Regions from separate parts of the Enterobacter sp. N5-15 genome, predicted to be linked through region 3. Evidence: predicted binding sites of a transcription regulator. Region 3 holds the regulator's gene; each other region holds the start of a gene.
The links. Region 3 encodes CRP, which controls carbon source genes, mostly activating them, when cyclic AMP is high. Its sites were predicted from a motif close to ATGTGANNNNNNTCACAT; they were not measured.
Positions count from the first base shown of each region.

Region 1: rhaS (HTH-type transcriptional activator RhaS) is a predicted target of CRP. The motif match lies at 6,221-6,238, and genes of this name have one in related genera.
Region 2: AC2TE5_RS01685 (YjcB family protein) is a predicted target of CRP. The motif match lies at 2,681-2,698, and genes of this name have one in related genera.
Region 4: msrB (peptide-methionine (R)-S-oxide reductase MsrB) is a predicted target of CRP. The motif match lies at 3,811-3,828, and genes of this name have one in related genera.

Region 1 is NZ_CM170150.1:4,758,228-4,765,893, reverse strand. Features, by position in the region: gene AC2TE5_RS22575 (oligosaccharide MFS transporter) at 1-923, shown strand, start outside; gene rhaM (L-rhamnose mutarotase) at 911-1,225, opposite strand; gene fucO (lactaldehyde reductase) at 1,222-2,370, opposite strand; gene rhaD (rhamnulose-1-phosphate aldolase) at 2,412-3,242, opposite strand; gene rhaA (L-rhamnose isomerase) at 3,340-4,599, opposite strand; gene rhaB (rhamnulokinase) at 4,596-6,065, opposite strand; gene rhaS (HTH-type transcriptional activator RhaS) at 6,367-7,203, shown strand; gene rhaR (HTH-type transcriptional activator RhaR) at 7,277-7,666, shown strand, end outside.
Region 2 is NZ_CM170150.1:357,491-365,156, forward strand. Features, by position in the region: gene uvrA (excinuclease ABC subunit UvrA) at 1-1,493, opposite strand, end outside; gene ssb1 (single-stranded DNA-binding protein SSB1) at 1,745-2,275, shown strand; gene AC2TE5_RS01685 (YjcB family protein) at 2,338-2,619, opposite strand; gene AC2TE5_RS01690 (EAL domain-containing protein) at 3,265-4,830, shown strand; gene soxS (superoxide response transcriptional regulator SoxS) at 4,837-5,163, opposite strand; gene soxR (redox-sensitive transcriptional activator SoxR) at 5,262-5,720, shown strand; gene AC2TE5_RS01705 (glutathione S-transferase family protein) at 6,073-6,744, shown strand; gene ghxP (guanine/hypoxanthine transporter GhxP) at 7,039-7,666, shown strand, end outside.
Region 3 is NZ_CM170150.1:4,441,839-4,449,504, forward strand. Features, by position in the region: gene AC2TE5_RS21100 (triphosphoribosyl-dephospho-CoA synthase) at 1-345, opposite strand, end outside; gene mdcA (malonate decarboxylase subunit alpha) at 345-2,000, opposite strand; gene AC2TE5_RS21110 (hydrolase) at 2,229-3,251, shown strand; gene AC2TE5_RS21115 (YheU family protein) at 3,248-3,466, shown strand; gene AC2TE5_RS21120 (phosphoribulokinase) at 3,497-4,366, shown strand; gene AC2TE5_RS21125 (OsmC family protein) at 4,433-4,837, opposite strand; gene crp (cAMP-activated global transcriptional regulator CRP) at 5,149-5,781, shown strand; gene AC2TE5_RS21135 (YccS/YhfK family putative transporter) at 5,839-7,666, shown strand, end outside.
Region 4 is NZ_CM170150.1:1,890,194-1,897,859, forward strand. Features, by position in the region: gene AC2TE5_RS08960 (MipA/OmpV family protein) at 1-209, shown strand, start outside; gene AC2TE5_RS08965 (D-hexose-6-phosphate mutarotase) at 306-1,190, opposite strand; gene AC2TE5_RS08970 (hypothetical protein) at 1,738-2,379, opposite strand; gene gapA (glyceraldehyde-3-phosphate dehydrogenase) at 2,609-3,604, opposite strand; gene msrB (peptide-methionine (R)-S-oxide reductase MsrB) at 3,946-4,359, shown strand; gene AC2TE5_RS08985 (YeaC family protein) at 4,416-4,679, shown strand; gene chiD (chitinase ChiD) at 4,729-5,985, opposite strand; gene pncA (bifunctional nicotinamidase/pyrazinamidase) at 6,205-6,846, opposite strand; gene ansA (asparaginase) at 6,856-7,666, opposite strand, start outside.

The sequences.
Region 1 (7,666 bases), 320 kb from region 3:
TCGGCTTTGTCTTCTCGGCCGGATCGGGGGCCATTGAGGCCTACATTGAACGCGTGAGCCGCAACAGCTTCTTTGAATACGGCAAGGCGCGGATGTTTGGCTGTCTCGGCTGGGGCTTGTGCGCCTCAACGGGCGGCATCCTGTTCGGCATCGATCCATCGTATGTTTTCTGGATGGGATCGGGAGCGGCATTGCTGCTGATGCTCCTGCTGGTGGTCGCGAAGCCGAAGCCCAACCAGACGGCGCAGGTCATGGATGCCCTGGGCGCGAACCAGCCGCAAATCACCGCAAAAACCGTGTTCAACCTGTTCCGCCAGCGCAGAATGTGGATGTTTATCCTCTACGTGATTGGCGTGGCCTGCGTGTATGACGTTTTCGATCAGCAGTTTGCCACCTTCTTCAAAACCTTCTTCGCCACGCCGCAGGAAGGCACCCGCGCCTTTGGTTTCGCAACGACTGCGGGGGAGATTTGTAACGCTATCATCATGTTCTGCTCGCCGTGGATCATTAACCGCATCGGCGCGAAGAACACGCTGCTGATCGCCGGGGTGATTATGGCGACGCGCATTATCGGCTCGTCGTTCGCCACCACCGCCGTGGAGGTGATTGCCCTCAAGATGCTGCACGCGCTGGAAGTCCCGTTCCTGCTGGTGGGCGCCTTCAAGTACATCACCGGGGTGTTTGATACCCGGCTGTCGGCCACCATTTACCTGATCGGCTTCCAGTTCGCCAAACAGTCGGCGGCGATTATTCTCTCCGCTTTTGCCGGGAATATGTATGACCGGATCGGCTTCCAGGAGACGTATCTGATGCTGGGCTGTTTCGTGCTGGCGATTACGGTGGTGTCGGCGTTTACGCTGAGCAGCAGGCGGGAGATTGCCGCCGCCGCGGGGGCAGCGGCGTTAACACATCAGTCCAGGTAAAAGACCTCTTTAAGCTCCGCACTCACCGGGCTGTTATCCGGGTTCGACGGCATGACGTCGCCCATATATTTCCACCAGCGCTGGCAGACGTCGGTATTCGCTACCGCGCTCCAGCGCTCCTCCGATTCAATCTCTACGGTCGCAAACAGCAGGTTGCGGGCTTTATCGAGATAAATGGCGTAGTGGTGTGCGCCATGGTCTTTCAACACCGATTCAAGCTCGGGCCAAATCGGGTTGTGGCGACGCGCGTACTCCTCGTGCGCGTCCGGGTTTACCTGCATCACAAACGCTTTGCGGATCATAAAGCCTCCAGGTACAGCTCACGGACCTCATCGCGGCTGGCGGTGCGCGGATTGCACGGCGCACACGGATCGGCGAGGGCTTTATCCAGCCAGCCTTCAATATCGGCTTTGGTTACGCCGAGCTGGCTGAAGCCCGCAGGGATACCGACGCGAGCGCTCAGGTCGCGAATCGCCTGAATGGCGGACATGCTGGCGGCTTCATCGCTCATGCCGCGCGTATCGACGCCCATCGCCTGCGCCACGCGGGCGAAGCGGACGACTGCGTTCGGGCGGTTAAAGTTTTCGATGACCGGCAGCAGGATGGCGTTGCACACGCCGTGCGGCAGGTTGTGGGTCGCGCCCGGCTGGTGCGCCAGAGCATGCACAAGGCCGAGACCCGCACTGTTAAACGCCATGCCCGCCAGATACTGACCAAACGCCATCTGCTCGCGTGCCTCAAGGTTATGGCCGTTGTCGACTGCTTCCGGCAGCCACAGGTTGATCAGGCGAATCGCTTCCAGCGCGTTGGCGTCGGTCAGCGGGTGCGCGCCGACGGAGACGTAGGCTTCAATGGCGTGGGTCAAGGCATCCATACCGGTTGCGGCGGTCACGGAGGCGGGAATATCGAGCATCACGCTGGCATCGTCCACGGCGATGTCCGGGATAATGTTCGGGTCAATAATCACCTCTTTCACCTGACGCGCGGAGTCGATGATCACCGCATTGCTGGTCATCTCCGCCGCCGTGCCTGCGGTGGTGTTGATCGCCACCAGCGGCACGCCCGCATTTTTCACCTTGCCGACGCCGGAATAATCGGTTGACGGGCCGGGGTTGGCGGTGAGGATTTTAATCGCCTTGGCGGTATCAATCGGGCTGCCGCCGCCGAAGGCAATCACGTAATCACACTCCGCGTCCCGGTAAGCCGAAAATCCTTTTTGCACTAGCGCTTCCGTCGGGTTCGGGAACACCTCGTCGAACAGGTGATACGACATCTGATGGGCGTCCAGAGAGGTAAACAGGCTGTCGAGCAGGCCCAGCTTTACCAGCTGGCCGTCGGTAACAATCAGCGCTTTTCCCCACTGCTTGTTCGCTACCAGGTTGACCATATCGCCGATTGCGCCCGCGCCGTGAAGGCTGATTTTTGGAAGTGCCAACATAAAGCTCATGATAATTTTCCTTAACGATCAACGTTTTTTCTGCGAAAGCGTTATGCGTACAAATCCAGCGCGGATTGCAACGGGCTCACGCCAAAGCGTTTGCCCAGTGCGATCAGTTCTTCCCGGGTGATGGTTTGCTTCATGCCGCCCATGGAGTACACCTTCACCAGCACTTCCGCTGATTTCTCGGCGGTGTCGATCAGGCCAAAGGTTTCATCCAGCGTTGGGCCGCTGCCGAAGACGCCGTGGAACGGCCACAGCACCAGGGAATGCTTCTGCATATCCACGGCGGTTGCCTGGCCGATTTCGTCGGTACCCGGCACCATCCACGGCAGAATGCCCACGCCGTCCGGGAATACCACCAGACACTCGGTGCTGCCTTCCCACAGTTTGCGGGTGATGAAGTCGGCGCTGTTTTCCAGCACGTAGGTCAGGGCGATCAGGTTGGTGGCGTGGCAGTGCATGATCACGCGGTCTTTGCCGTTAGTCGCCTTGATGCGCTCGCAGTGGGAGAGGAAGTGCGCAGGCAGTTCGGAGGTGGGCACCGCCTCGTCGGTCAGGCCCCACAGAATGTGGTAGCCCGCGCCGTCGCTGTCCACCTTCACCACGCCGAGGTTGGCCTCCGGGTTGAGCTGGACGTTGCGGAAGAACTTGCCGGAACCGGTGACGATAAACGGCGTGTTGGCGAGCAGCGGCATCGGCTGGCTCAGCGCAATATAGCGCGGTGTCTGGTGGAAATCGGCCGCGAACGGTTCGATATCCGCGTCGTCCAGGCGCAGCGTCAGGTTGCCGCCGTTGCGCTCGTCCCAGCCCTTCAGCCAGGCGTCGGAGGTGGCTTTGATCATGCCCTGGACGAACCAGGAAGTGGTGATGGTCTGCATACTGTGTGGTTCCTTTGAAAATGCCGGGTGGCGCTGCGCTTACCCGGCCTACGCTTAGCTGTAGGCCCGGCAAGCAACGCGCCGCCGGGCGATGTTTTTACTGACGAGCGGCGAGAACGTCTTTCTCATACGCCCGCACGTTGTCCAGCCACTGGCTGCCCGCCGGGGCGTCGTTACGCTGGCAGTACATCTCCCACACCGCCTGCCACGGCAGGGATTTCTGCTCTTCCAGCAGCGCCAGACGTGCGGTGTAGTCGCCGTTAGCCTCCAGCTGTTTTAGTGCGGCGACAGGCTCCAGCAGCGCGCGCAGCAGGGCTTTCTTCATGTTGCGGGTGCCGATAACCCACGCCGCGATGCGGTTGATGGAGGCATCGAAGAAGTCGAGGCCGATGTGCACGCGGTCAAAGAGGTCGTGACGGATGATTTCGCTGGCGATCGCCTGGGTTTCGTCATCCAGCAGCACCACGTGGTCGCTGTCCCAGCGCACCGGACGGCTGACGTGCAGCAGCAGGCGCGGCACGTAGAGCATGGCGGCGGAGATTTTGTCGGAGATCACCTCGGTCGGATGGAAGTGGCCAGCATCCAGGCACAGCGCGGTCTGGCGGCTGGTGGCGTAACCCATATAGAACTCGTTCGAGCCAACGGTGTAGCTCTCGGCGCCAATGCCGAAGAGCTTGCTCTCTACGGCGTCGATGTGGTGCGCCGGGTCCAGCTTCTCGCTGATGGCCTCATCCAGCGCGGCCAGCAGGCGCTGGCGCGGAGCCAGGCGATCGACGGTGATGTCCTTCATGCCGTCCGGGATCCAGATGTTCATCACCGACGGCGTGCCGAGCTGCTCGCCGAAATACGCCGAGACGCGGCGGCTGGCTTTCACGTGGTCGATCCAGAACTGGCGGATGTCGTCGTCCGCGTGGGCGAGGGTAAAACCGTCCGCGCTCAGCGGATGTGAGAAGCAGGACGGATTAAAGTCCAGGCCCAGCCCGTTGGCTTTGGCCCACTCCACCCAGTTCTTAAAGTGCTCCGGTTTGATTTCGTTGCGCGCCACCGGCTCGTCGGATTCGAGATAAATCGCGTGCAGGTTCAGGCGTTTTGGCCCCGGGATCAGGCTCAGCGCCAGCTCCAGGTCGGCGCGCAGTTCGGTCGCGTTACGCGCTTTGCCAGGGTAGTTACCCGTGGCCTGAATACCACCCGTCAGGGAACCGCCTGGGTTCTCGAAACCGGCGACGTCATCGCCCTGCCAGCAGTGCATGGAGACGGGCAGACGGTCGAGCTGGCGCAGCGCCTCTTCGACATCCACGCCGACGGCGGCGAAACGCTGTTTAGCCAGGCCCCAGGCTTGTTCTAATTGAGTGGTCATGCGCAAAGCTCCTTAGTCAGTCGGTTTTGCTGAAACTGCGCCCGAAAGCGGGCAATTTCACGGCAGGGATTGGGGGTAAAGGTGGTCAGACTGGCGTTCGCCGCTACCACCGAACGGAAGTCGTCAACGTTGGAAAGTTCGTCCAGGGTCATCAGCTGGATGCCGATATTGCCGAGCGTGGAGGCCTCCACGGGACCTGCCACCACGGTAATGCCGCAGGCATCCGCGCAGAGCTGGTTCAGCAGCTGGTTCTGGCAGCCGCCGCCCACGATGTGCAGCTGGCTGAACGGTTTTCCGCGAAGACTCGCCAGCTCGCTGAGGATGTCGGCATACAGCAGGGCGAGGCTGTCAAAAATGCACCGCGCCAGTTCGGAAGGGCTGGACGGCACCGGCTGCCCGCCCTCAACGCAGGCGGCCTGGATTTCGGCGCTCATATGCGCCGGGTTGATAAAGCGGTCATCGTTCGGGTTGATCAGGAACGTGCAGGCCTTCAGCTTCTCGGTTTCGGCGATAAGCGCAGGCAGGTCGGTAACGTTCTGCTCTTTCAGCACCCGCTGGAGCAGCCACAGCCCCATGATGTTTTTCAGTACGCGGTAGCGCCCTTCGGCACCGCCTTCGTTGGTAATGTTTGCGGCCATCGCGGCATCGCTGGCGTACGGGGTTTTGCTCTCAAAGCCCATCAGCGACCAGGTGCCGGACGAGAGGTACGCCGCGTCTTTACTCGCAAGTGGGGACGCTATCACCGCGCTGGCGGTATCGTGGCTGGCGACGGCAACGACGGGGATTGCGTTCCCCTGGGGGCAAATCCAGTGACCGATCACATTACCCGGGTGGGTTGGGGTGCCGAACCAGGAAGGCGATGCCCCCGTCCAGGCCAGCAGATGTTCATCCCAGCTATCCGAGTTGATATTGACCAGCTGCGTGGTGGTGGCGTTGGTATATTCCCAGTTCATGTTGCCGGTCAGGCGATAGCTCAGGTAGTCCGGGATCAGCAGCGCATGGGCCACGTCCGCGACCAGCTCCGGCTGTTGCTCGACCAGGGCACGCAGCTGATAAAGCGTGTTAAACGGCAGAAACTGGATGCCGCTGCGCCCGTAGATGTTGTCCTTGCCAAGCTGGGCGATAGCGTGCGCCATCAGGCCGTCTGTGCGGCTGTCGCGATAAGAAACCGGCAAGCCGACGCGCTCGCCATGGCTATCAAGCAGAACGTAGTCCACGCCCCAGGTATCAATGCCGATGCTGTCGATGCGAATGCCATCGTCGCAGACGTTGTTCAGTCCGATACGGATCTCCGCCTCCAGGGCATCGATATCCCAGGCCTCAAAACCGTCCTGCTTTTGCAGGCAGTTGGCGAAACGGTGCATTTCGCGAAGCGAAAGCGTGTGCTGCTCACGGTCCCAGCTCGCGAGCATTACGCGGCCGCTGGATGCGCCTAAATCGACAGCCACACAATGGCGAAAAGTCATGGTCGGGTCCTTTCTTAAGTCATTAGCGGTGAGTGTAAAAAAGGGAAGAAAAAGTCACCTTCTCACCACTGACAGGCCAAATCTCGCGCTGGCAAGAAAGCAAAGGTGAATGTGAGGGAGTTCACAGTTTCCGGCGGCGGCGGGATTCTCAGGCAGTGTGACGCTGGCCGCATTTCCCGATCTTTCCCCCTGTTTCTTGAAAAATGGACAGCTTTTGCGAGGTTTACTGCCAAAAATTGAAGGTGAGCGCGGGAGGCCTTAATTACTATTTTGAGAACATTTTTCATTGGTGGGGGCCGTTATGACCGTACTGCACTGCGTGGATTTTTTTCCTTCAGGAGGTTCGCCCGTCGCGATTGAGCCGCGGCTTCCTCAGGCCGCGTTCCCGGAGCATCATCATGATTTTCATGAGATTGTGATTGTTGAGCGCGGGACGGGTATTCATGTCTTCAATGGCCAGCCCTATACCATCAGCGGCGGTACGGTGTGCTTCGTGCGCGACCACGATCGGCACCTGTATGAACATACCGACAACCTGTATCTGACTAACGTGCTCTACCGTTCCCCGGACGCGTTCCAGTTTCTTTCGGGGCTGAATCAGCTGTTGCCCCAGGAGCAGGACGGACACTATCCGTCGCACTGGCGGGTGAATCAGTCCATCCTGCAGCAGGTGCGTCAGCTGGTGGGCCAGATGGAGAAGAGCGAGGACGGGCAGGAGACGCACGCCATTGCCACGCGCGAACTGCTGTTTATGCAGCTTCTGGTGCTGCTGCGCCGCAGCAGCCTGGTGGAAGGGCTGGAAGATAACAACGCGCGCCTGAACCACCTGATGGCCTGGCTGGAAGATCATTTCGCCGAGGACGTCTGCTGGGAAACGCTGGCGGATGATTTTTCACTGTCGCTGCGCACCCTGCATCGCCAGCTTAAGCAGTACACCGGGCTGACGCCGCAGCGCTACCTTAACCGTCTGCGTCTCATCAAAGCGCGTCATCTTTTACGTCATACCGACGAAAGCGTCACAGATATTGCCTACTGCTGCGGTTTTGGCGACAGCAATCACTTTTCAACGCTGTTTCGCCGGGAATTTAGCTGGTCGCCGCGCGATATTCGTCAGGGAAAAGACGCGATGCTTCAGTAACGCGAGGGCAGTCACCGTTTTATTTCCGCAAAAAAGCTAATAGTGTCAGGTTATTCGGCGTAGAGGTCGTGGTGTGGCTGCTCAGTTAATTCTTCGCAAAGATGATTTTTATGCCTCCGCGAGTCAGGCCGTCACGGTGGCCGATCGCTACCCGCAAGACGTGTTTGCCGAACATACCCACGAGTTTTGCGAGCTGGTGCTGGTGTGGCGCGGTAACGGCCTGCACATCCTCAACGACCGTCCCTACCGCATTACGCGCGGCGATCTGTTCTATATTCGCGCGGAGGATAAACACTCCTACGCCTCGGTTAACGACCTGGTGCTGCAGAACGTTATTTACTGTCCGGACAGGCTCAGGCTTAACGTGGACTGGGCCGCGAACATTCCAGGCTTTCATAATGCTAAGGGTTCTCCGCACTGGCGCTTAAGTAGTAACGGCATGGCTCAGGTCCGGCAGGTTATT
Region 2 (7,666 bases), 780 kb from region 3:
GCCAGACGGATACGCTGGGCCTCACCGCCGGAGAGCGTTTCCGCCGAGCGGGAAAGCGTCAGGTAGTTCAGGCCGACGTTCACCAGGAACTTCAGGCGATCGCCGATCTCTTTCAGCACTTTTTCGGCAATTTTTGCGCGCTGGCCGGAGAGCTTCAGGTTGTTGAAGAAGTCCATCGCGTGGCCGATGCTCATGTCTGAGATGGTTGGCAGCGCGGTGTTTTCCACAAACACGTGGCGCGCTTCGCGACGCAGACGTGTGCCCTCACAGGTGGCGCAGGAGCGGTTGCTGATGAACTTCGCCAGCTCCTCGCGCACCGCGCTGGATTCGGTCTCTTTGTAGCGGCGCTCCATGTTGTGCAGCACCCCTTCGAACGGGTGACGACGCACGGAGGTATCGCCGCGATCGTTCATGTACTTGAACTCGATGTTCTCTTTGCCGGAACCGAACAGGATCACTTTGTGCACGTTCGGGCTCAGGCTCGCCCACGGCGCTTCGACGTCGAACTTGTAGTGCTCCGCCAGCGATTTCAGCATCTGGAAGTAGTAGAAGTTACGTTTGTCCCAGCCGCGAATGGCGCCGCCCGCCAGCGACAGCTCCGGGTTCTGGATCACGCGGTCCGGGTCGAAATACTGCTGTACGCCCAGGCCGTCACACGTCGGGCACGCGCCCGCCGGGTTGTTGAACGAGAACAGGCGCGGTTCCAGCTCGCGCATGCTGTAGCCGCAAATCGGGCAGGCAAAGTTGGCGGAGAAGAGCAGCTCTTCCGCTTTTGGGTCATCCATGTCGGAGACCACGGCCGTGCCACCAGAGAGTTCCAGCGCCGTTTCAAAGGATTCCGCCAGACGCGTGGCGAGATCGTCACGCACCTTGAAGCGGTCAATCACCACTTCGATGGTGTGCTTCTTCTGCAGCTCCAGCTTTGGCGGATCGGACAGGTCACACACCTCGCCGTCGATACGGGCGCGGATATAGCCCTGGCTTGCCAGGTTCTCCAGCGTTTTGGTGTGTTCGCCTTTTCGCTCTTTGATGATCGGCGCCAGCAGCATCAGGCGTTTGCCTTCCGGCTGCGACAGCACGTTATCCACCATCTGGCTTACGGTCTGGGCCGCCAGCGGAACGTCGTGGTCCGGGCAGCGCGGCTCGCCCACGCGGGCATACAGCAGACGCAGGTAGTCATGAATTTCGGTAATGGTACCGACCGTTGAGCGCGGGTTATGCGAGGTGGACTTCTGCTCAATAGAGATAGCAGGGGACAACCCTTCAATATGGTCGACATCCGGTTTTTCCATCAGCGACAGGAACTGACGCGCGTACGCAGAGAGTGATTCAACGTAACGACGCTGTCCTTCGGCATACAAAGTGTCGAAAGCCAGTGAGGATTTGCCAGACCCCGAAAGCCCGGTCACGACAATGAGTTTGTCGCGAGGGATTATGAGGTTGATATTCTTGAGATTGTGGGTGCGGGCGCCCCGAACTTCGATCTTATCCATTCACCTTTCCCGGTTGGAACACGGATTGCCTGATTTGTTTGAAGGACAAACGGCTGTCAGAAACGGCTAATTATGACACAATTTGACCTGTTTGAATATACAGTATTGGAATGCATTTTCTGATTGGCTGTGTAACAATGTTGTGTTCGCACGAGAACTCTGGAATCCATCTCGCAGCTATCAAAATGCAGCATGGAAATGGTACACTCGCGCGTTTACACTATTAAGAAACGTATTCAGGAGACACGAACATGGCCAGCAGAGGCGTAAACAAGGTGATTCTCGTCGGTAATCTGGGCCAGGACCCGGAAGTACGCTACATGCCGAGTGGTGGCGCAGTTGCCAACATTACGCTGGCTACTTCCGAATCCTGGCGTGATAAAGCGACCGGTGAGATGAAAGAGCAGACCGAATGGCACCGCGTTGTGCTGTTTGGCAAACTGGCCGAAGTGGCCGGTGAGTATCTGCGTAAAGGTTCTCAGGTCTATATCGAAGGCCAGCTGCGTACCCGCAAATGGACCGATCAGTCCGGTGCTGAGAAGTACACCACTGAAGTTGTGGTTAACGTGGGCGGCACCATGCAGATGCTGGGTGGCCGTCAGGGCGGTGGTGCACCGGCAGGTGGCGGCCAGAGCCAGCAGCAGGGCGGTTGGGGTCAGCCTCAGCAGCCGCAGGGCGGCAACCAGTTCAGCGGTGGCGCACAGTCACGTCCGCAGCAGCAGTCTGCTCCGGCGCCGTCTAACGAACCACCAATGGATTTCGACGACGACATTCCGTTCTGATTTCCGAGTGCTTAAAACAAAAAACCCAGACCATGGTCTGGGTTTTTTTAGTCCGTAAGGGATCAGGTAATCACCATCGGCCAGTCTGGTGGCGTGTGGCTCATCGCCTCAACCATCACCACTTTAATATTTTCCCAGACGGCGGCAATATCCAGCAGGGTGATGCCAAGCAGACCCGTTGCAAACCAGCAGGCTGCACCCAGCCCCAGCAGTGTGCTGATGACAGCAAGAGCCGCATAGTCAGATTTACGAAACTGAATGTTCAGCGTGCTGGCTAAAAACATCAGTACCGCACTCAACAAAGGCCAGCGCAGGAGAACCATGCTGGTAGTAATGGTTGCCATAAACCCCATCCTCTACAAAACAGACGAACTGAATGAAACGGTGTTTCTCGTTACAAAATATGTGTGAACTATATCACGTTTGTTGATTTATTCGCCAGCCTCTATGCGATCAAAAAAGAGGATTTTATTCCTCGGAAAAGGTGATTGTGCAGGCTGGTTCTGCCTTCGGCGCATGAGGGGATGGACCCACAACGCGCCGGAAAAGCCCATCGGGCAGGTGGGAATACCGCAAATTCGGTTTTTATAAGTGGGGCGTTATTCTCAGCCGAAGCTGAAAATAATGTGCGAAGTCTGATTATTTATAAATCAACGAGCACAATACCCCAGAGCAAATAGCATAAAACGTCATGATGAAGTTGTACTTTTTTCATGCTGTCAGACGTTTAGCTTAATCAGCGATCGTCTGTTGTGTTATCTTCCCGCCTGCCCCGGCGGGCTGGATAATTATTTTCCTTAATTGAAACGGAACGAATACTTACAGTTTAACTTACGGGAAAATATTATCGTCATAACGAAATTTAAGATTTTTAATACGAAAAGTCAGTTGCTAACTTCGCATGATTCATGCAACGTAATCACCTGTTTAACAAAGCATCCGGCCTTCATTACTACAGGCGTACAACATGCAGGGATATAGGGCGGGAAATGAATCGTAGCGCGCGGCGCAAAATGCTCAGGGTAGTAGGGATCATCATGGTAGTTATGCTGCCGGTGATGCTTGCGCTATGGTTTGCCCAGCTACGAGCCGTGTCTGAAACAAGCGCCCAGCTACGCACATTTGCTGAACTGGCTTTAGACAAAACAGAACTGGTTATTCAACAGGTTGAGCTGGCCCGGGACGAGGCTGAAAAATATCAGGGTGAGCTTTGCACGCCGGGACATCGTCAATATATGCTGAACGTTGTTCGTGGCCGCCTGTTTGTCGCCGATTTAATTTACGCTGAAGGTCAGAATTTTCTTTGTTCGACCGTTTTTACACCGGATCACCCCTACGCCATTCCTGTCGCTAATTACACGCGTAAACCTGACGTTGCTATCTATTATTATCGCGATACCCCATTTTATACTGGCTATAAAATGACATATATGCAGCGCGGAAATTATGTGGTGGTCGTCAACCCGCTTTCATACAGCGAAGTCATGTCTGCGGATCATTCTCTCTCCTGGGGCGTGTACGACACGGTAACCAATGCTTTCTTTTCCGTCAGCCAGAAAGCCAATGTTTCTTTATTAAATTCGATGATTCGGGATAAGGAATCGGTATTTCAAAAAGATAACCGCTTTTATACGATCGTAACATCCCCTAAAAGACCTATTGCGGCCATTGTGTCGACATCGAATAAACGCTTTTATGAAACGCTTTATCACCAGGCGACGTTGACGCTGCCGCTGGGTATGATCTGCAGCATTATTATTTTGCTGGTATGGTCCCGCACCCATCGTGAGCTCAATTCGCCGGGGCGCTTGCTGCACCGGGCGCTGAACAAACGACAGCTTTGCGTGCACTATCAGCCGATTATTGATATCAAGAACAACCAGTGCGTGGGCGCGGAGGCGTTGTTACGCTGGCCTGGTTTTAACGGGCAGGTGATGAGCCCGGCGGAGTTTATTCCGCTGGCGGAAAATGAGGGGATGAGCGAGCGGATTACGGACTATGTCGTTGAAGAGGTGTTCAACGATCTGGGCCATTTCCTGGCCGAGCATCCGCATCTCTATATTTCGATTAACCTGTCGGCCACGGATTTCCACTCCTCGCGGCTGATCGCCATGATTTCCGACAAGGCTCGCCACTACGCCGTCCGTGCGCAGCAAATCAAAATAGAAGTGACGGAACGCGGTTTTATCGATGTGCCAAAAACTACGCCGGTGATTCAGGCTTTCCGTCAGGCGGGTTATGAAGTCGCGATCGATGATTTCGGCACCGGTTATTCGAACCTGCACAACCTCTACTCGCTGAACGTGGATATTCTGAAAATCGATAAATCGTTTATCGATACCTTAACGACCAACAGCACCAGCCACCTGATCGCCGAGCATATTATCGAGATGGCGCAAAGCCTGCGGCTGAAAACCATTGCGGAAGGGGTAGAGACGGCAGAGCAGGTAAGCTGGCTGCTGAAGCGCGGCGTCCAGTTTTGTCAGGGATGGCACTTCGCGAAAGCGATGCCGCCCCAGGAATTTATGACCTGGCAGCAGCAGCCTTTGCACTGAGGGTGATTAATTCAACTGGTGGCGATAGTCGCTCGGCGTGCGGTCAAACTCGCGGCGAAACACGCGGGAAAAGGTTTGTTGCGATACATAGCCAAGATCCATCGCGATATCAAAAATGGGCCGCTGCGTTGAGCGTAGCGCCTGCGCCGCCAGCAGCAGTCTGCGCTGGCGAATGTACTCACCCAGCGTCTGATGCATGACCGTGCGGAACATTCTCTGTAAATACCATTTCGAATAGCCCGACTTTTTAGCGACCACATCAATGTTCAACGGTTGGTCGATATGTTCATCAATCCATTCAATAAGTGTCTGAATAATCTGCTGATGCGACATAAGGTTGCCCCTCTGTAGATACAACTATCTCGGTTAATTCGTCGTTTTCTCTGCGGGGGAGTATAATTCCTCAAGTTAACTTGAGGTAAAGAGGTTTTATGGAAAAGAGATTGCCGCGAATTAAAGCGCTGTTAACCCCCGGTGAAGTGGCAAAGCGAAGCGGCGTGGCGGTATCGGCGCTCCACTTCTATGAAAGCAAAGGGTTAATCAAGAGTATTCGTAACGGTGGCAACCAGCGTCGCTATACCCGCGACGTGCTCCGCTACGTAGCGATTATCAAAATTGCGCAACGAATCGGAATTCCCCTGGCCACGATCGGCGAGGCGTTTGGCGTGCTGCCGGAAGGTCACACGCTGAGCCCGAAAGAGTGGAAAGAGCTGTCGTCCCAGTGGCGTGAAGAGCTGGACAGACGTATTCATACGCTGGTCGCCCTGCGTGACGAGCTGGATGGCTGTATCGGCTGCGGCTGCCTGTCGCGTAGCGATTGTCCGTTGCGTAACCCCGGTGACAGGCTGGGCGAGCAGGGGACGGGGGCGCGGCTGCTGGAAGAGGATTGAGCCTGTGCGGCCTGTTTGCCGGGTGGCGGCTACGCCTTACCCGGCCTACAAAACCGAGAACGTAGGCCGGCAAAACCCCGCATACATAAAGAACTAAAGCGCCACATAAGGGCGCTTTAGTTTTTCCCGGTCTTTGTCTTTCACTCTATCCCGCTGGTTCACGGGAGGGTTTCCCCCGACGTCAGTACCCCTCGTGTCGAGCTGGTTGGTGAGGTTCCGGATTGTGCTGACACTTTAATTCTATGCAAGACCCGTTTTTTCGCCAGCCTTGCTGAGCGTTTTTTCGACGAATTTTTTTCGCGGTGTTGTTCAATTTTCTATAGTTAAAAAGTATGAATAACAGGAGAAAACCATGCTCACGGTACACCACCTTAACCAGTCGCGCTCGCACCGGGTGATTTGGGCGCTGGAAGAACTCGACCTGTCTTATGAGATCGTTCACTACCAGCGCGAAAAGAACATGCTGGCACCGGAGGCTCTCAAAAAGGTGCATCCGTTGGGCAAATCACCAGTCATCGAAGACAATGGGCTGATCCTTGCGGAGTCGGGCGCCATCCTGGAGTACCTGCAGGAAACGTATGATTCCGAGTCACGCCTTAAGCCTTTAGATCCGGCGCATAAGGTGCAATACCGCTTCTGGCTGCATTACGCCGAAGGATCCCTGATGCCGCTGCTGTTAATGAAGCTGGTCTTCAACAGTCTCGGCAAGCCGCCGGTGCCGTTTGGTATCAGAACCCTGGGCAAAGCGCTGGGGCAGGGGGTGCAGAAAGCGTATCTCAACCGTCAGTTGGAAACCCATGCGCGCTTTATTGAGTCACATCTTGCCGAAAACAGCTGGTTTGCCGGGGATTCGCTCAGCATGGCCGATATTCAGATGAGCTTTCCGATCTTTGCCCTGCTGGCGCGCGGCGGTATCGCTAATCTGCCGCATATTCAGGCATGGAAGACAAAAGTTGAGAGCAGCCCTGGCTGGCAAAGAACCCTGGAGCAAGGGGGTCCGTTATCCATCCCGGGCGAGGATTGAAATGTAAACAAATTGCGCATAGACGATAACGTTTGCGCATCCTCTGTTTATTTCTTCAGCGTCATAAGTGAATTTTAGCGAAAAACGAGAAAGTTCAGTTGAAAAGGGCGGGGATTACGCTAGATAATCGTTTGCCTTAATTTGACCACCCGTTTGTAAGCGCGGAGCTAAACGTTTGCTTTTTTTGTGACGCCCTTTCGTCACAAACGCAACACAAGGATTTGACGTTCAGCTGGCAGTGGCGTCTCCACCTCGCTTACGGACTTCCTAAAAAACTCTCAGGGGATGTTTTCTATGTCTACGCCATCTGCGCGTACTGGCGGTTCACTTGACGCCATGTTTAAAATTTCGGCTCGCGGCAGCACCGTGCGCCAGGAGATCGTTGCCGGTTTGACAACGTTTCTGGCGATGGTTTATTCCGTCATCGTTGTGCCGGGCATGCTGGGCAAAGCAGGCTTCCCGCCAGCGGCCGTCTTTGTAGCGACCTGCCTCGTGGCCGGCGTGGGCTCCATCGTGATGGGCCTGTGGGCGAACCTGCCGCTGGCGATTGGTTGCGCCATCTCTCTGACCGCGTTTACCGCGTTTAGCCTGGTGCTGGGTCAGCACATCAGCGTACCGGTTGCGCTGGGTGCCGTGTTCCTGATGGGCGTGCTGTTTACCGTGATTTCCGCAACCGGCATCCGGAGCTGGATTTTGCGCAACCTGCCGCAGGGCGTGGCGCACGGTACCGGTATTGGCATCGGCCTGTTCCTGCTGCTGATCGCCGCCAACGGCGTTGGTCTGGTCATCAAGAACCCGCTGGACGGCCTGCCGGTGGCGCTGGGCCACTTCGCCAGCTTCCCGGTGATTATGTCGCTGATCGGTCTGGCGGTGATTATCGGTCTGGAAAAACTGAAGGTCCCGGGCGGCATTCTGCTGACCA
Region 3 (7,666 bases):
CAGCACTCCCAGCGCCCAGATCGCGCCACGATGGGTATTCACCCCGTCGGTGGCCGCCATCATCTGCTGTTCGCCTTCGCGGCCAAGACGGCCAACGGTTTGCCGAAGCGCAATATCTGCCGGACGCAGCCAGCTCTGCTGCGCCAGCGCCTGAAACGTGGGGGTCAGGCTGCGCGCGGAGCGCTCCATCAGCGCAAGGGATAAATCGTGGTGCGCGCCGTTCCCCCGACTGTCCACCAGACCGGGTTTCGGGCTTAAACGTGCTTCGTCAATCAGACACTGCGTGGCGGTTCGCGCCAGCCATTCGGCACCGCCTTCAACCTGAATCTGGGGCAGAAGTTTCATTACCAGCTCCGGAATTTCGCAGGTGGGTTATACAGACCGCCGGACCACTCCACGAGGTCTGACACGCTGCCCGCAGCCAGCAGAGAGCGGGTGGCGTCGGTGCGGCGAATCCCCATATCTTCCGGGTACACCACCTTGCCGCTCTGGCGCAGTTCCGCCACGCGTTTGGCGTCAACGCCCAGGCCGATATCGGTGATCCCCGCGACGGCGGCAACCATGGACCGACGCTCTTCCAGATCTTTCGCCCGGTAGAGGTAGGCAATCCCCTCTTCCGTCAGCACGTGGGTCACGTCATCGCCGTAAATCATCACCGGTGCCAGCGGCATGCCGGAGGCTTTCGCCACGTCAACGGCATCGAGTTTTTCCACGAAGGTTGGCTTCACGCCAGCCTGGAAGGTTTCGACCATCTGCACGACGAGTTTTTTACCGCGCTGCATCGGGTCAGGCTCGGTGATCATGTTCAGCCAGGCCGGGGTAGCGTGGCGACGACCGTGCGGGTCATGGCCCATGTTTGGCGCTCCGCCGAAGCCGGAAAGACGACCGCGGGTTACGGTTGAGGAGTTGGCGTAACCGTCAACCTGCAGCGTAGAGCCGATGAACATATCCACCGCGTACTGGCCTGCCAGCTGGCAGAAGGCGCGGTTGGAACGCATTGAGCCGTCGGCACCGGTAAAGAACACGTCCGGACGGGCGCGGATGTACTCTTCCATCCCCAGCTCGCCGCCGAAGCAGTGCACGCTCTCCACCCAGCCGCTTTCAATGGCGGGGATCAGCGTCGGATGCGGGTTCAGCGTCCAGTGTTTACAGATTTTGCCCTTCAGGCCGAGCTGTTCGCCGTAGGTGGGCAGCAGCAGCTCAATCGCCGCGGTGTTAAAGCCGATACCGTGGTTCAGGGACTGCACCTGGTGCTCAGCGTAGATGCCTTTGATGGCCATCATCGCCATCAGGATATGCTCCTGCTTAATGAGGCGCGGGTCGCGGGTGAACAGCGGTTCAATAAAGAACGGTTTGTCCGCAACGACCACGTAGTCGATCCAGGAGCCCGGAATATCCACGCGCGGCAGCTCGCACTCGTCGTCCACCAGCTCGTTCACCTGCGCGATGACGATGCCGTCGTGGAACGCGGCGGCTTCCACCAGCGCCGGGGTATCTTCGGTACTCGCCCCGGTATAGAGGTTGCCTTTGCGGTCGGCTTTAAAACCGGCAATCAGCGCCACGTTGGGCGAAAGGTCGACGTAGAGGCGTGAGTAAAGTTCGATGTAGGTGTGAATCGCACCGATTTCGAGCTGACCGTCTTCCAGCAGCTGCGAAATACGCAGGCTTTGCGTCCCGGAGAAGGAGAAGTCCAGCTTGCGGGCGATGCCTTTCTCGAAGATGTCCAGATGCTCGCTGCGGCCGACGCTCGGCATGATCATATGCAGGTCGTGGACAATTTGCGGGTTCACTTCGGCGAGCGAGCGGGAAAGGAAATCCGCCTGCTTCTGGTTGTTCCCTTCCAGAACGACCTTGTCGCCAGGCGCGATTAATTTTTCCAGCATGGCGACAAGATCGCCGGTTGGCAGTACCTTGCCCTGCACCGGTACGGAGGCCAGACGACGCGCTTTTTCGCTGCGTCGCGTGTTCCATTGCCGGGTGGGTGTTTGCCCAGATAACATTATTAACCTCCTGATTCAGCTAATCATTTTGATTTGCTTAACGTTGAGTAAAGTGTGCGCTCTGGTGAGAAAGGCATCAATTAAGCGTAGAGCGGAATCATTAGCCTGAGAGTAATAATCAAGGTAAAGATTTGTGATCGGGATCAGTTCATGTTTCGGAAAACCAGGCTAAACGGGGTACAATTCGGAAAGTACCGTAAATTTCTGACAAGAATCAGCATCGCCCTTATGACCCAAATCATTCCATCAGACTTCGACATTGCGGCCGAAGACAGCACCGAGTTCGTGCCCATGCGCGGCGTGGCTAACCCCCACCTGCAGACCATGCTGCCGCGACTGATCCGCCGCAAGGTTCAGTTCACCCCGCACTGGCAACGGCTTGACCTGCCAGACGGTGATTTTCTGGATCTCGCCTGGAGCGAAGCGCCGGAACAGGCCCGCCATAAGCCGCGTCTGGTGGTCTTTCACGGCCTGGAAGGCAGCCTGCACAGCCCGTATGCGCATGGATTAATTGAGGCGGCAAAAGCGCGCGGCTGGCTGGGCGTGGTGATGCATTTTCGCGGCTGCAGCGGCGAACCGAATCGTCAGAAACGCATTTATCACTCGGGTGAAACCGAAGACGGAACGTGGTTTTTACACTGGCTGCGGGACAACTTTGGCACCGTGCCAACCGCCGCGGTGGGCTACTCGCTGGGCGGAAATATGCTGGCCTGTCTGCTGGCCAAAGAGGGCGAAAGCGTACCGCTGGATGCCGCCGTCATTGTCTCCGCGCCGTTTATGCTGGAGCAGTGCAGCTACCACATGGATAAAGGCTTTTCCCGCGTCTATCAGCGCTACCTGCTCAACCTGCTGAAGGCCAACGCGGCGCGTAAGCTGAAGGCCTACCCGGATACCCTGCCGGTCAGCCTCCGCCAGCTGAAAAAGGTGCGCCGTATTCGCGAGTTCGACGACCTGATCACCGCGAAAATCCACGGCTTCGCCGATGCGATTGACTATTATCGTCAGTGTAGCGCCATGCCGCTGCTCAGCAAGATCACGCAGCCGACGCTGATTATTCATGCCAAAGATGACCCGTTTATGGATCATCATTCGATCCCCGCTCAGGAGTTTCTGCCCGACAACGTTCACTATCAGTTGACCGAGCACGGCGGCCACGTCGGGTTTATCGGCGGCACGCTGCGCCGCCCGAAAATGTGGCTTGAGGCGCGTATTCCTGACTGGCTAACTCCTTATCTGGACGGTGCAAAATGATTATTCCCTGGCAGGATCTGGCTCCCGAAACGCTCGATAATCTGATTGAAAGCTTTGTATTACGCGAAGGCACCGATTATGGTGAACAGGAACGCTCGCTTGAGCAAAAGGTCAACGATGTTAAGCGCCAGCTGAAAAGCGGCGACGTGCTGCTGGTGTGGTCAGAACTGCATGAGACGGTCAATATCATGCCCCGCAACGCGTTTCACGGCTGATCTTCCACCCTTTTCAGTCAGGGAGTTGCTATGTCTGCCAGACATCCGGTTATTGCCGTTACGGGGTCGAGTGGTGCGGGAACCACCACCACCAGCCTCGCATTTCGCAAGATTTTCGCCCAGCTGAATCTCCGTGCGGCGGAGGTCGAAGGCGATAGCTTTCACCGCTACACGCGCCCGGAAATGGACATGGCCATCCGTAAGGCGCGCGATTCGGGTAAACACATTAGCTACTTCGGCCCGGAAGCCAATGACTTCGGCCTGCTGGAACAAACCTTTATCGAGTACGGTCAGAGCGGCAAAGGGCAGTCCCGCAAGTATCTGCATACCTATGATGAAGCCGTTCCCTGGAATCAGGTGCCGGGAACCTTTACCCCGTGGCAACCGCTGCCGGAACCCACCGACGTCCTGTTTTACGAAGGATTGCACGGTGGCGTGGTCACCCCTCAACACGACGTGGCCCGCCACGTGGATCTGCTGGTCGGCGTGGTCCCTATCGTTAACCTGGAGTGGATCCAGAAGCTGACGCGTGACATGAGCGAGCGCGGCCATTCTCGCGAAGCGGTGATGGACTCCGTGGTGCGCTCCATGGAGGATTACATTAACTTCCTGACGCCGCAGTTTTCCCGCACCCATATCAACTTCCAGCGCGTGCCGACGGTGGATACCTCCAACCCGTTTGCCGCCAAAAGTATCCCGTCTCTGGATGAGAGCTTTGTGGTGATCCATTTCCGCAACCTCGACGGCATTGATTACCCCTGGCTGCTGGCCATGCTGCAGGGTTCGTTTATTTCGCACATGAATACGTTAGTGGTGCCGGGCGGAAAAATGGGGCTGGCGATGGAGCTCATCATGACGCCGCTGGTGGAGCGACTGATGGAAGGGAAGCAGATCGCGTGAACATGTTCCCTCTCCCTGTGGGAGAGGGTTAGGGTGAGGGCATCAACACGCACGATGCCCAAATAATTAGGCCTCGATCACTTCATACGAATGCGTGATTTTTACCGCTTTCTCCAGCATTAACGCCACAGAGCAGTACTTCTCCGCAGACAGGTCCACCGCACGCGAGACCGCCGCGTCTTTCAGCTCTTTACCGGTGACCACAAAGTGCAGGTTAATATGGGTGAACAGGCGTGGCGCCTCTTCGCGACGTTCTGACGTGAGTTTGACTTCACAATCCGTGACGTCATGACGACCTTTTTGCAGAATCGACACCACGTCAATTGCGCTGCATCCACCTGCCGCCATCAGCACCATTTCCATTGGGCTTGGCGCTTTATCGCCGGAGTTACCGTCCATCAAAATCTGGTGTCCTGACGCGGACTCGCCCAGGAACGTTAAACCTTCAACCCATTTCACGCGCGCTTGCATATTCTTAAACTCCAACGTTGCATTTTTGGTGACAGATTACGCGTGCGTTACATTTCTCGCAATGGAAGGCGACCTGCATCATGCTGAAGCGAGACACCAGGAGACACGCGGCGAAAGCTATGCTAAAACACTCTGGATGCTACAGTAATACATTGACGTTACACATGTATGCAGAGGACATCAAACTTTACTGGCTGCGAAACGTTACGGTAGCCGACTTCCCAGGGTATGGGTAAGAATTCGATTGCAACCCCAGAGTCCGGATGCATCTGATGACTCTGGTGACAGCTTATAACAGAGGATAACAGCGCATGGTGCTTGGCAAACCGCAAACAGACCCGACTCTCGAATGGTTCTTGTCTCATTGCCACATTCATAAGTACCCATCAAAGAGCACGCTGATTCACCAGGGTGAAAAAGCGGAAACGTTGTATTACATCGTTAAAGGCTCGGTGGCAGTGCTGATCAAAGATGAAGAAGGGAAAGAGATGATCCTTTCTTATCTGAACCAGGGCGATTTCATCGGTGAACTGGGCCTGTTTGAAGAGGGCCAGGAACGTAGCGCCTGGGTTCGTGCAAAGACAGCATGTGAAGTGGCTGAAATTTCTTACAAGAAGTTCCGTCAGCTGATTCAGGTTAACCCTGACATCCTGATGCGTCTTTCTTCCCAGATGGCGCGCCGTCTGCAGGTCACGTCAGAAAAAGTGGGTAACCTCGCCTTCCTGGACGTTACCGGCCGTATCGCACAAACCCTGCTGAACCTGGCGAAACAGCCAGACGCTATGACCCACCCGGACGGCATGCAAATTAAAATTACCCGTCAGGAAATTGGTCAGATCGTCGGTTGCTCCCGTGAAACAGTGGGCCGTATCCTGAAAATGCTGGAAGATCAAAACCTGATCTCCGCCCACGGTAAAACCATCGTGGTCTACGGAACGCGTTAATTCCGCTTAAACGGCGTGCCATCGCAAGGTGTCACGCCGTTTTTGTCTCTACTCCCCATGTGGCGCAGGCTGATCTATCACCCGGAAGTTAACTACGCACTGCGACAAACGCTGGTGTTGTGTCTTCCTGTGGCCATAGGTCTGATCCTCGGACATCTTCAGCAAGGCCTGCTGTTTTCCCTCGTGCCCGCCTGCTGCAACATTGCCGGTCTGGACACGCCGCATAAGCGCTTTTTCAAACGCCTGATTATCGGCGGCTGCCTGTTTGCGGGCTGTAGCCTCGCCGTACAGCTGTTACTGGCTCGTGATATCCCGCTGCCGCTGATCCTGACCGTGCTGGCGATGACCCTCGGCGTCACGGCGGAAATCAGTTCGCTGCACGCCCGCCTGCTTCCCGCCTCGCTGATTGCGGCCATTTTCACGCTGAGCCTCGCCGGGAATATGCCGGTGTGGGAGCCGCTGCTGATCTACGCCCTGGGGACATTGTGGTACGGGCTGTTTAACTGGTTCTGGTTCTGGCTGTGGCGCGAACAGCCGCTGCGTGAATCCCTGAGCCTGCTCTATGTGCAGCTTGCGGATTACTGCGAAGCCAAATACACCCTGCTCACCCAGCATACCGATCCGGAAAAGTCCTTACCGCCGCTGCTGACGCGCCAGCAGAAGGTGGTGGATCTGATTAGCCAGTGCTATCAGCAGCTGCATATGCTCGCCGCCAACAAGAACCACGAGTACAAACGGCTGCTGCGCACCTTCCAGGTCGGATTGGATCTGCAGGAGCATATCTCCGTTAGCCTGCACCACCCGCAGGAGGTGCAAAAGCTGGTCGAGCGCAGCCACGCCGAAGCGGTGATCCGCTGGAACGCGCAAACCGTGTCCGCACGCCTGCGGGTGCTGGCCGACGATATTCTCTACCACCGCTACCCGACGCGCTTTAACATGGATAAGCAGCTGGGCGCGCTGGAGAAAATCGCCCGTCAGCATCCGGATAACCCCGTCGGCCAGTTTGCCGCCTGGCACTTCAGCCGCATCGCCCGCGTGTTGCGCACGCAGCGCCCGCTTTATCCCCGCGACCTGATGGCGGATAAGCAGAAACGGCTTCCGCTATTGCCCGCCCTCAAAAGCTATCTTTCTCTTAAATCGTCCGCCCTGCGCAACGCCGCAAGGATTAGCGTTATGCTCAGTACCGCCAGCCTGATGGGCATGGCGCTGCACCTGCCGAAACCCTACTGGATCTTAATGACCGTGCTCTTTGTCACCCAGAACGGCTACGGTGCCACGCGGGTGCGTATTCTGCATCGGGCTGGCGGAACGATGGCCGGGCTGATCATTGCGGGCGTGACGCTGCACTTCCACGTGCCGGAAGGCTATACCCTGGCAGGCATGCTGGCGGTTACGCTGGTGAGCTACCTGATTATCCGCAAAAACTACGGCTGGGCGATGGTGGGCTTTACGGTGACGGCGGTATATACCCTGCAGCTGCTCACGCTCAATGGCGAACAGTTTATTGTCGCCAGGCTGATTGATACCCTGATCGGCTGTCTGATTGCCTTTGGCGGCATGGTCTGGCTGTGGCCGCAGTGGCAAAGCGGACTGCTGCGCCAGAACGCCCACGATGCCCTGGAAGCCGACCAGCAGGCCATTCGCCTGATCCTGAGCGACGACCCGCAGCCCTCCCCGCTGGCCTATCAGCGAATGAAGGTCAACCAGGCGCACAACGCCCTGTTTAACTCACTCAACCAGGCGATGCAGGAGCCGGGCTTTAACTCGCACTATCTTGCAGACATGAAGCTCTGGGTGACGCACAGCCAGTTTATCGTCGAGCACATTAACGCCATGACCACGCTGGCGCGCGAGCACACGATGCTGACGCCGGATCTGGCGCAGC
Region 4 (7,666 bases), 2.3 Mb from region 3:
AGTCCCGCCGCAGTGGCCTGAAAAGTTATAGTGCAGATGACGGCTGGGATCCTTACCTGGAGCTGACCGCGAGCTACAACTTCCTTGGCGACTGGAGCGTGTACGGTACCGGCCGCTATGAGCGTCTTAGCGACGAAGTGAAGGATAGCCCGATGGTCGACAAATCCTGGGCAGGTATTTTCTCTGTCGGCGTGAGCTACAAGTTCTGATTGCGCACTAATATTGTGCAATTGATGCATTAAAACGGGGCGCTCGCGCCCCGTTTGCTTTAATGTGGTGCAGTGAAGCGGGGGAGGTGAAATGCCTTAGCGTTTCACAATCTTAATTGTTTGCCCTAAACGAGACGGTTTTTCGTCGCTCGCTTTTTGCGGCGTGCTCACGCACGCGGTTTCCACGCAGACAAACGTTTTATACCCTTCATCCGTCATGTCGGCCATGCTGACGGACAGCGCCGGACCCGGGTTCCAGCCCACCACGTCGCTGTGATGATGATGAACCACTTCAATTGCGCGGTTCAGCGCGCCGTCGTGGATCACGCTGCACGCTTCCGGGTGCAGGTAGACGCGGTCGGTACGGTCAGGGAACGTCTGTACGCCGTCGCTCAGTTTACCTTCTTTGGCGTTATCCACTTTGTCGATAAAGGTATCGCCAAGACCACTCACCTTCACTGCGCTGATATCACCCACGTTGAAGTAGGTATGCAGGGCTGCGGTGGTTTCAAACTCACCGTGGGCTTCCAGTTCGATTTCACAGGTTTTACCCAGCTTAAAGCGGGCGTACAGGGTGAAATCGTGCGGCCAGAGGGCGCGGGTTTCATCATTAGCCTGCAGCTCAAAGGTCAGCACGGCGCCGTTGTCATCTTCATTATGTGCTTTCAGCGTCCACTGCTGGTTACGGGCAAAACCGTGAGACGGCAAACCCGGCTGTGCGGACGGGCCGAACCAGGGCCAGCAGATCGGCACGCCACCGCGAATAGCCGCCCCTTTTTTGAAGGAGGTCGCATCGCTCAGCCACAAACCTTCGGCTTCGCCTTCCGGTTTCCAGGAGAGCAGGTGGGCGCCGTTCAGCGCCACGGACGCTTTGACGCGCGGATGGTCAACGACGATAACGTCGGCACCGTCAATCTGACGGCGGGAGAGCACAGGGGTAAGTTGTTCGACTACCGGAAGTGCAAAAATTTTATTAATCATTAAGCAATCCTCTGTCTTAAAAATAAAAAAGGCGACCGAAGTGGCCCATCGTGATTTGGTGAATTCAGTAAGCTACTGTTTTTGCAGTAATGTGGTCACAACATTCTACAGCATAAAATCACGCCTAACATCAGTGATTGGGGCAATTGTTAAACCACGCCTCACAGATGCAGCGACAGAAGGTAGACGGAAGCGGATCCGAGACGGCGAAGAAAAAATGTCTGCTCCGCCGATCCTGGGAGTGGGTGAAATTCACTGGGAGCAGACATGTCTGGTTCTTTAGCATCACACCCACCGATGGAGGGCTTAATGACAGGGGGAGGGTAGTGAGACCATCATCGTTCGTCAAATATCTTAAGGATAGCTATTCGGTATATAAAGTAACCAACGATAATGAGAGCAACAGACGCTCCGCCCCAGATGAATCGGGATTCATCTTTTGAAAATGAAAAGAAATAAATACAGAACAATAGGCCAGCAGAAGCAATCCCCATCCCTAATCCACGCAAGATTCGGGATGCTATAAATCTGATAGAGTCTTGTACGTTCATAATCCACCGAAAAAATATTTGCACATCTCATTAAATTCTTGCTTGTTAACATCTGCCATACTGCAAGCGTCAATGAAAGGTTTCAATTTATCTTCAACAAGGAAGTAAAGAAGATCCAAATCACCCATCCCTTTAAGTCGGTAGTAAAGAGCGGGGTTCTGGTTTTCAAGTTTGCGGGCTGTGTAGATGGCCCTGGAGGTCTCGGCACCAATGGTGAGAACACTTCCGAGTACCACTCCAGAAGCAAAGGAAACCATTATCTGTGAGGATATCGCCGCACCTAGTTTTATTCCGGTTAACTCTGCAAATATAAATTTACCAGCCATTACGCCAGTAAAATTTTGCGCAATCCCCTGAACATCATCCATATTAACTTTTGACATGAACTCTCTGACAACGACATTTACTATCTTTTGAGCCTCCTGATTGAGTGACATACCTCGTTTGAGCATGTTCGCCATTCGAACCCGATCATCAAAGTTAGAATGACGATGGGTTGTATCCAGGAAATCATAGCCTAGATAATACATGCTGACGGGGAAGGAGAGCATGCCATGAGCAATTGAAACCAAAAATCCGGAGTCGTCCGCATTAAGGCTTTTCAGCATTCTTTTTGCTAATATTTTCGCGCTGTCCATTTTATATACTCCCTCAAATGACAATCTTTCTCCCAGAGACATAAAATCATAAGGCAGAAATGGGGGAAAGGTTTTTATACCCATTTTTATGAGGGGAGTGAGTGATATTCACTATGATAGTGGGCAGTATGCGGTTTATGGAGATGATAAAAATGATATTAAACAACAATTTAAACCAATAAAAAAAGGCGACCGAAGTCGCCTTTTTAGATCAAGCACTCATCTCAACTTATTTGGAGATGTGAGCGATCAGGTCCAGTACTTTGTTAGAGTAGCCGGTTTCGTTGTCGTACCAGGATACCAGTTTAACGAAGTTGTCGTTCAGTGCGATACCTGCTTTAGCATCGAATACTGAAGTGCAGATTTCGCCGTTGAAATCGGTAGATACAACGTCGTCTTCGGTGTAGCCCAGAACGCCTTTCATTGCGCCTTCGGAAGCAGCTTTGATTGCTTTCTTAATTTCTTCATAAGAAGCAGCTTTTTCCAGACGAACGGTCAGGTCAACAACGGATACGTTAGGAGTTGGAACGCGGAACGCCATACCAGTCAGTTTGCCATTCAGTTCTGGCAGTACTTTACCTACAGCTTTAGCAGCACCGGTAGAGGATGGGATGATGTTCTGAGCCGCGCCACGGCCGCCGCGCCAGTCTTTGTGAGACGGGCCATCAACGGTTTTCTGAGTAGCGGTGGTTGCGTGAACGGTAGTCATCAGACCTTCAACGATACCGAAGTTGTCGTTGATAACTTTAGCCAGCGGTGCCAGGCAGTTGGTGGTGCAGGATGCGTTAGACACGATATCCTGGCCAGCGTAAGTTTCGAAGTTTGCACCACGAACGAACATTGGGGTGTTGTCTTTGGAAGGACCAGTCAGAACAACTTTCTTCGCACCCGCAGTAATGTGTTTACGTGCAGTTTCGTCGGTCAGGAAGATACCGGTTGCTTCAGCAACAACGTCAACACCGATTTCGTTCCATTTCAGGTTAGCTGGGTCTTTTTCAGCAGTAACGCGGATGGTTTTGCCATTAACAACCAGGTGGCCGTCTTTCACTTCAACGGTGCCGTCGAAACGACCGTGAGTTGAGTCGTACTTCAGCATGTACGCCATGTATTCAGCGTCCAGGAGATCGTTGATACCAACGATTTCGATGTCAGAACGTTTCTGAGCAGCACGGAAAACAATACGGCCGATACGGCCAAAACCGTTGATACCTACTTTGATAGTCATATATTCCACCAGCTATTTGTTAGTGAATAAAAGGTTGCCTGTAAAATTACAAAAACCTTACGCAGCGTCAAGCGGAATCGTGTCAATCATTGCGACAAATCAATCCTGTGACTAACGTTTGTGCGACTGACTCGCCTCACTTTCCCTTTGAGCTTGCAACCAAATGGGGGCTGCGCCCGGGATTTTAAAGTCCCCGCAGGATAAAAATGTGAGCATGATCACAATTGCCTGACCGCCTTTTCGCGACACATAAGTTTAGATCAAAAGTGCACGCAAGGGTGTTAATGTTTTGTTAGAATCCGGGTTAAAAGATGTCTGTTTCTACAGCGAGATGTAAGCATATGTCGAACCAACGTAACCCTGAAGATTTGAAAAAAAACCTCACAGAAATGCAGTTTTACGTGACGCAGAATCACGGGACGGAACCGCCGTTCACCGGGCGTTTGCTGCATAACAAGCGAGACGGCGTCTACCACTGCCTGGTCTGTGATGCGCCGCTGTTTAACTCACAAACGAAATTTGATTCTGGCTGCGGCTGGCCGAGTTTCTACGAGCCGGTGAGCGATGAGGCAATCCGCTACCTGACCGACTCGTCGCATGGCATGGTGCGCACGGAAATTCGCTGCGGCAACTGCGATGCGCACCTTGGGCACGTCTTCCCGGATGGCCCTCAGCCCACGGGCGAGCGTTTTTGCGTGAACTCAGCCTCAATGAGCTTCACTGACGACGAAAACGGCGACCAGGTGAAGGGTTGAAAAAACGATTCAGCAAATTATTCCTTTAAAAGGGCGCGATTGTGAATATTGATGACATGATTAGCGGTATGACGCCGGAGATTTATCAGCGTCTGGTGACCGCCGTAGAGCTGGGAAAATGGCCGGATGGCGTCGCGCTGACGCCGGAGCAAAAAGAGAACAGCCTGCAGCTGGTGATGCTGTGGCAGGCGCGCAATAACACCGACGCGCAGCACATGACTATCGACACCCAGGGCCAGATGGTGATGAAGAGCAAGCGCGAGCTGAAAGAAGACTTCGGCATTACGCCGAAGCCGATTGCGACGATGAAAATGCAATAACGGTGCGGGTTGATGCCCTCTCCCACGGGGAGAGGGCTTAATTGTCTTACTACTTATGCGGGATCCCGAGCGACTCCGCCAGCTGTTTCGCTAACTGATTGTTGTCATCGGCCCCGTACTCCCAGAACATGGCTCCGGCGAGACCTTTCTCTTTGATGTAGTCCGCTTTGATCGCAACGGAACGCGGGTTCTCATACGAAATCGCAAACAGCGCGTTGCCATCGGCACCCTTCACCGAGAGCCACGGCACTTTCGCCTGGTCGTCCCAGTGCTCGGTAAAGCGCTTCTGCGGATCGTTCAACAGCTTCTTCACGATATCGTTGTACTTCACGTAGGTATCTTTGGTCAGGTCATAGCCGAGTGACTTGAACAACCCGATCTCCTGAGGCCCAAAGTAGGGCTGGGTAACCGGATTTTTTTGCGCATCCGGTTTCGTCCAGTCGATCCCCGGCTCTACGGCGCGTTTCGGCACGCGGCCATAGAAACCAATCCCGAGGTTCATCTGCTGCGGCTTCAGCCCGGCGGCCAGATAGTTATTCACCACAAAATCCACGCTGTATTTGTCTGCGGCTGCCACCGTCGGCCAGGCGCTGGAGTCATACAGGTTGGCATTGAAGTATTGCGTACCGTACGCCATGTCGTAGGTCATCAGGTTGATGTAGTCGAGCAGGGGCGCGATGGCTTTGATATCCACCCAGCTTTTCGGACTTTCCGCATTCGCGCCTACCGCAATGGTCACCAGCTTTTTATGCCCGAACGCCGTACGCATCTCTTTCAGCAGGGCGGTGAAGTTATCCCGGTCGGCGGGCTGGCTTGCGACCAGACCCCAGGCGCCGTTGACCGGATACTCCCAGTCGAGATCGATCCCGTCCAGGCCGTATTTGTCGACAATCTCCTGCGCGGAGCGGATAAACACCGCGCGCGTCTCTTTGGTTGCCGCTGCGCCAGAGAAGCCACGTGCGCCCCAGCCGCCAACAGAAAGCAGCACTTTGAGGTTCGGGTTTTGCTTACGCAGGGTCGGGATGAGGGCCAGATCGGCGGCGACTTTTGGCGATAGCCAGATCTGATGCAGTTTCGCCGGATCTTTTAGCGCAGCGTTGGTTTCGTCTTTTTCGTCGTTATAGACCAGACCAAACGAGTAGTTCAGGTGGGTGATCTGACGAACGTCTAATTTATTGATATCGCCACCCGGTCCGGCGGTGACATCGCCACCCCCGTTAAAATAGCCCACGGACATGAGGGTACTGGCGGAGGCAACTGACGCGCAAAGCAAGGGTAATGCTGCCAGCAAGGGCAAACGTTTCATACAAGTTCCTCTTTGACTAAACAAAACGACCACGCCACAGAAAAGACGTGGCGAAAAAATAGCCTAACGAGAATAGCATTGCCGCTTCGCTGAGGATGCGAGGGAGTTCACTTTATGGGATAACGGAGTGGGTTGTTTTGCCGGGTGGCGGCTGCGCCTTACCCGGCCTACGGGGAAAGGTAGGCCGGGTAAGCGTCAGCGCCACCCGGCTAAAAAGGCTTACGCCTGCGTCTCCAGCCAGTCTTCGAGCGTATACAGCGTCGCGCCTTCCGCAGCCATATCCATAAACGCCTGAGCGCTGTCCTGCGGGTGAATGTTCACCCCGCGGCAGCCGTCGGTGATGACGCTGACGGTATAACCTAACTGGAGCGCATCCAGCACGGTAAACTTCACGCAGTAGTCCGTCGCCAGGCCCAGCACAATCAGCTCCGTAATTTCGTGATGACGTAACCACGCGTCCAGCGCCGTTTTCTGGCGATGCCCGTTATCAAAAAACGCGCTATAGCTGTCGATAGCCGGGTTTTCACCTTTATGGAACACCGCGTCGATGGCTTTCTGATTCAGGAGCGGATGCAGCTCCGCGCCTTCCGTCTGCTGTACGCAGTGATCCGGCCAGAAGGTTTGCGCCAGCCCGTCGAGTTCCCCCTGAGTGAAGGGCTCGACGTCGTGCTGGCTGGCAAAGCTGCCGTGGTTCGCCGGGTGCCAGTCCTGGCTTGCAACAACCGCTTCGCCGCGGGCTTTGCACCAGTCCATCAGCGTGTTTGCCACGTCAACGGTGCTGTCACCTTCGGCGACGGCCAGCGCACCGCCCGCGCAGAAATCATTTTGCAAATCGACCAGTAGCAGGGCGCGTTGCTTCATGAGCACTCCTTATTCGTCCGGGGTCAGCTCGCCGCGCAGGTTTTGCATCATCGCGCTGCGAATGGACTGAATGTCCAGATCCTGACTCAGTAAATAGTGAAGTTTAGTCAGCGTTGCCTCAACGGTCATATCGAAGCCGCTGATAACCCCCGCATGCGCCAGCGCGTTACCGGTGGCATAGCCGCCCATGTTGACCTTTCCGGACATGCACTGGGTCAGGTTCACGACCACAATTCCGCGCTCGCTGGCTTCCTGAAGCTCTTTCAGGAATTCGCCGTTCTGCGGCGCGTTGCCGACGCCATAGGAGCGCAGAATCAGCGCTTTCACCGGCTGGCGCAGGAAGTTACGCACCACGTCGGCAGAGATGCCCGGATAGATAGTGACCACGCCAATCGGCTGTGGAGTAATCGGATGCACAATCAGCTCGCCGGCGGTGTTCGGCGCAGGCGGCGTGCCCAGACGACGGATATGAATCCCGGCCTCCAGCAGCGGCTGCAGGTTAGGGGAGGCGAAGGCGTCAAAACCGTCGGCGTGTGCTTTGGTGGTGCGGTTGCCGCGATACAGACGGTTGTTAAAGAACAGCGACACTTCGTTAATCGGGTAATTCGCCGCCACGTAGAGGGAGTTCAGCAGGTTGATCTGCCCGTCCGAGCGCAGCTCCGCCAGCGGGATTTGCGACCCGGTGACGATAACCGGCTTGCTCAGGTTCTCCAGCATGAAGGAGAGCGCCGAGGCGGTAAACGCCATGGTGTCGGTGCCGTGCAGGATCACGAAGCCGTCGTACTGGTCGTAATGGGCTTTAATGTCATCCGCGATGTGC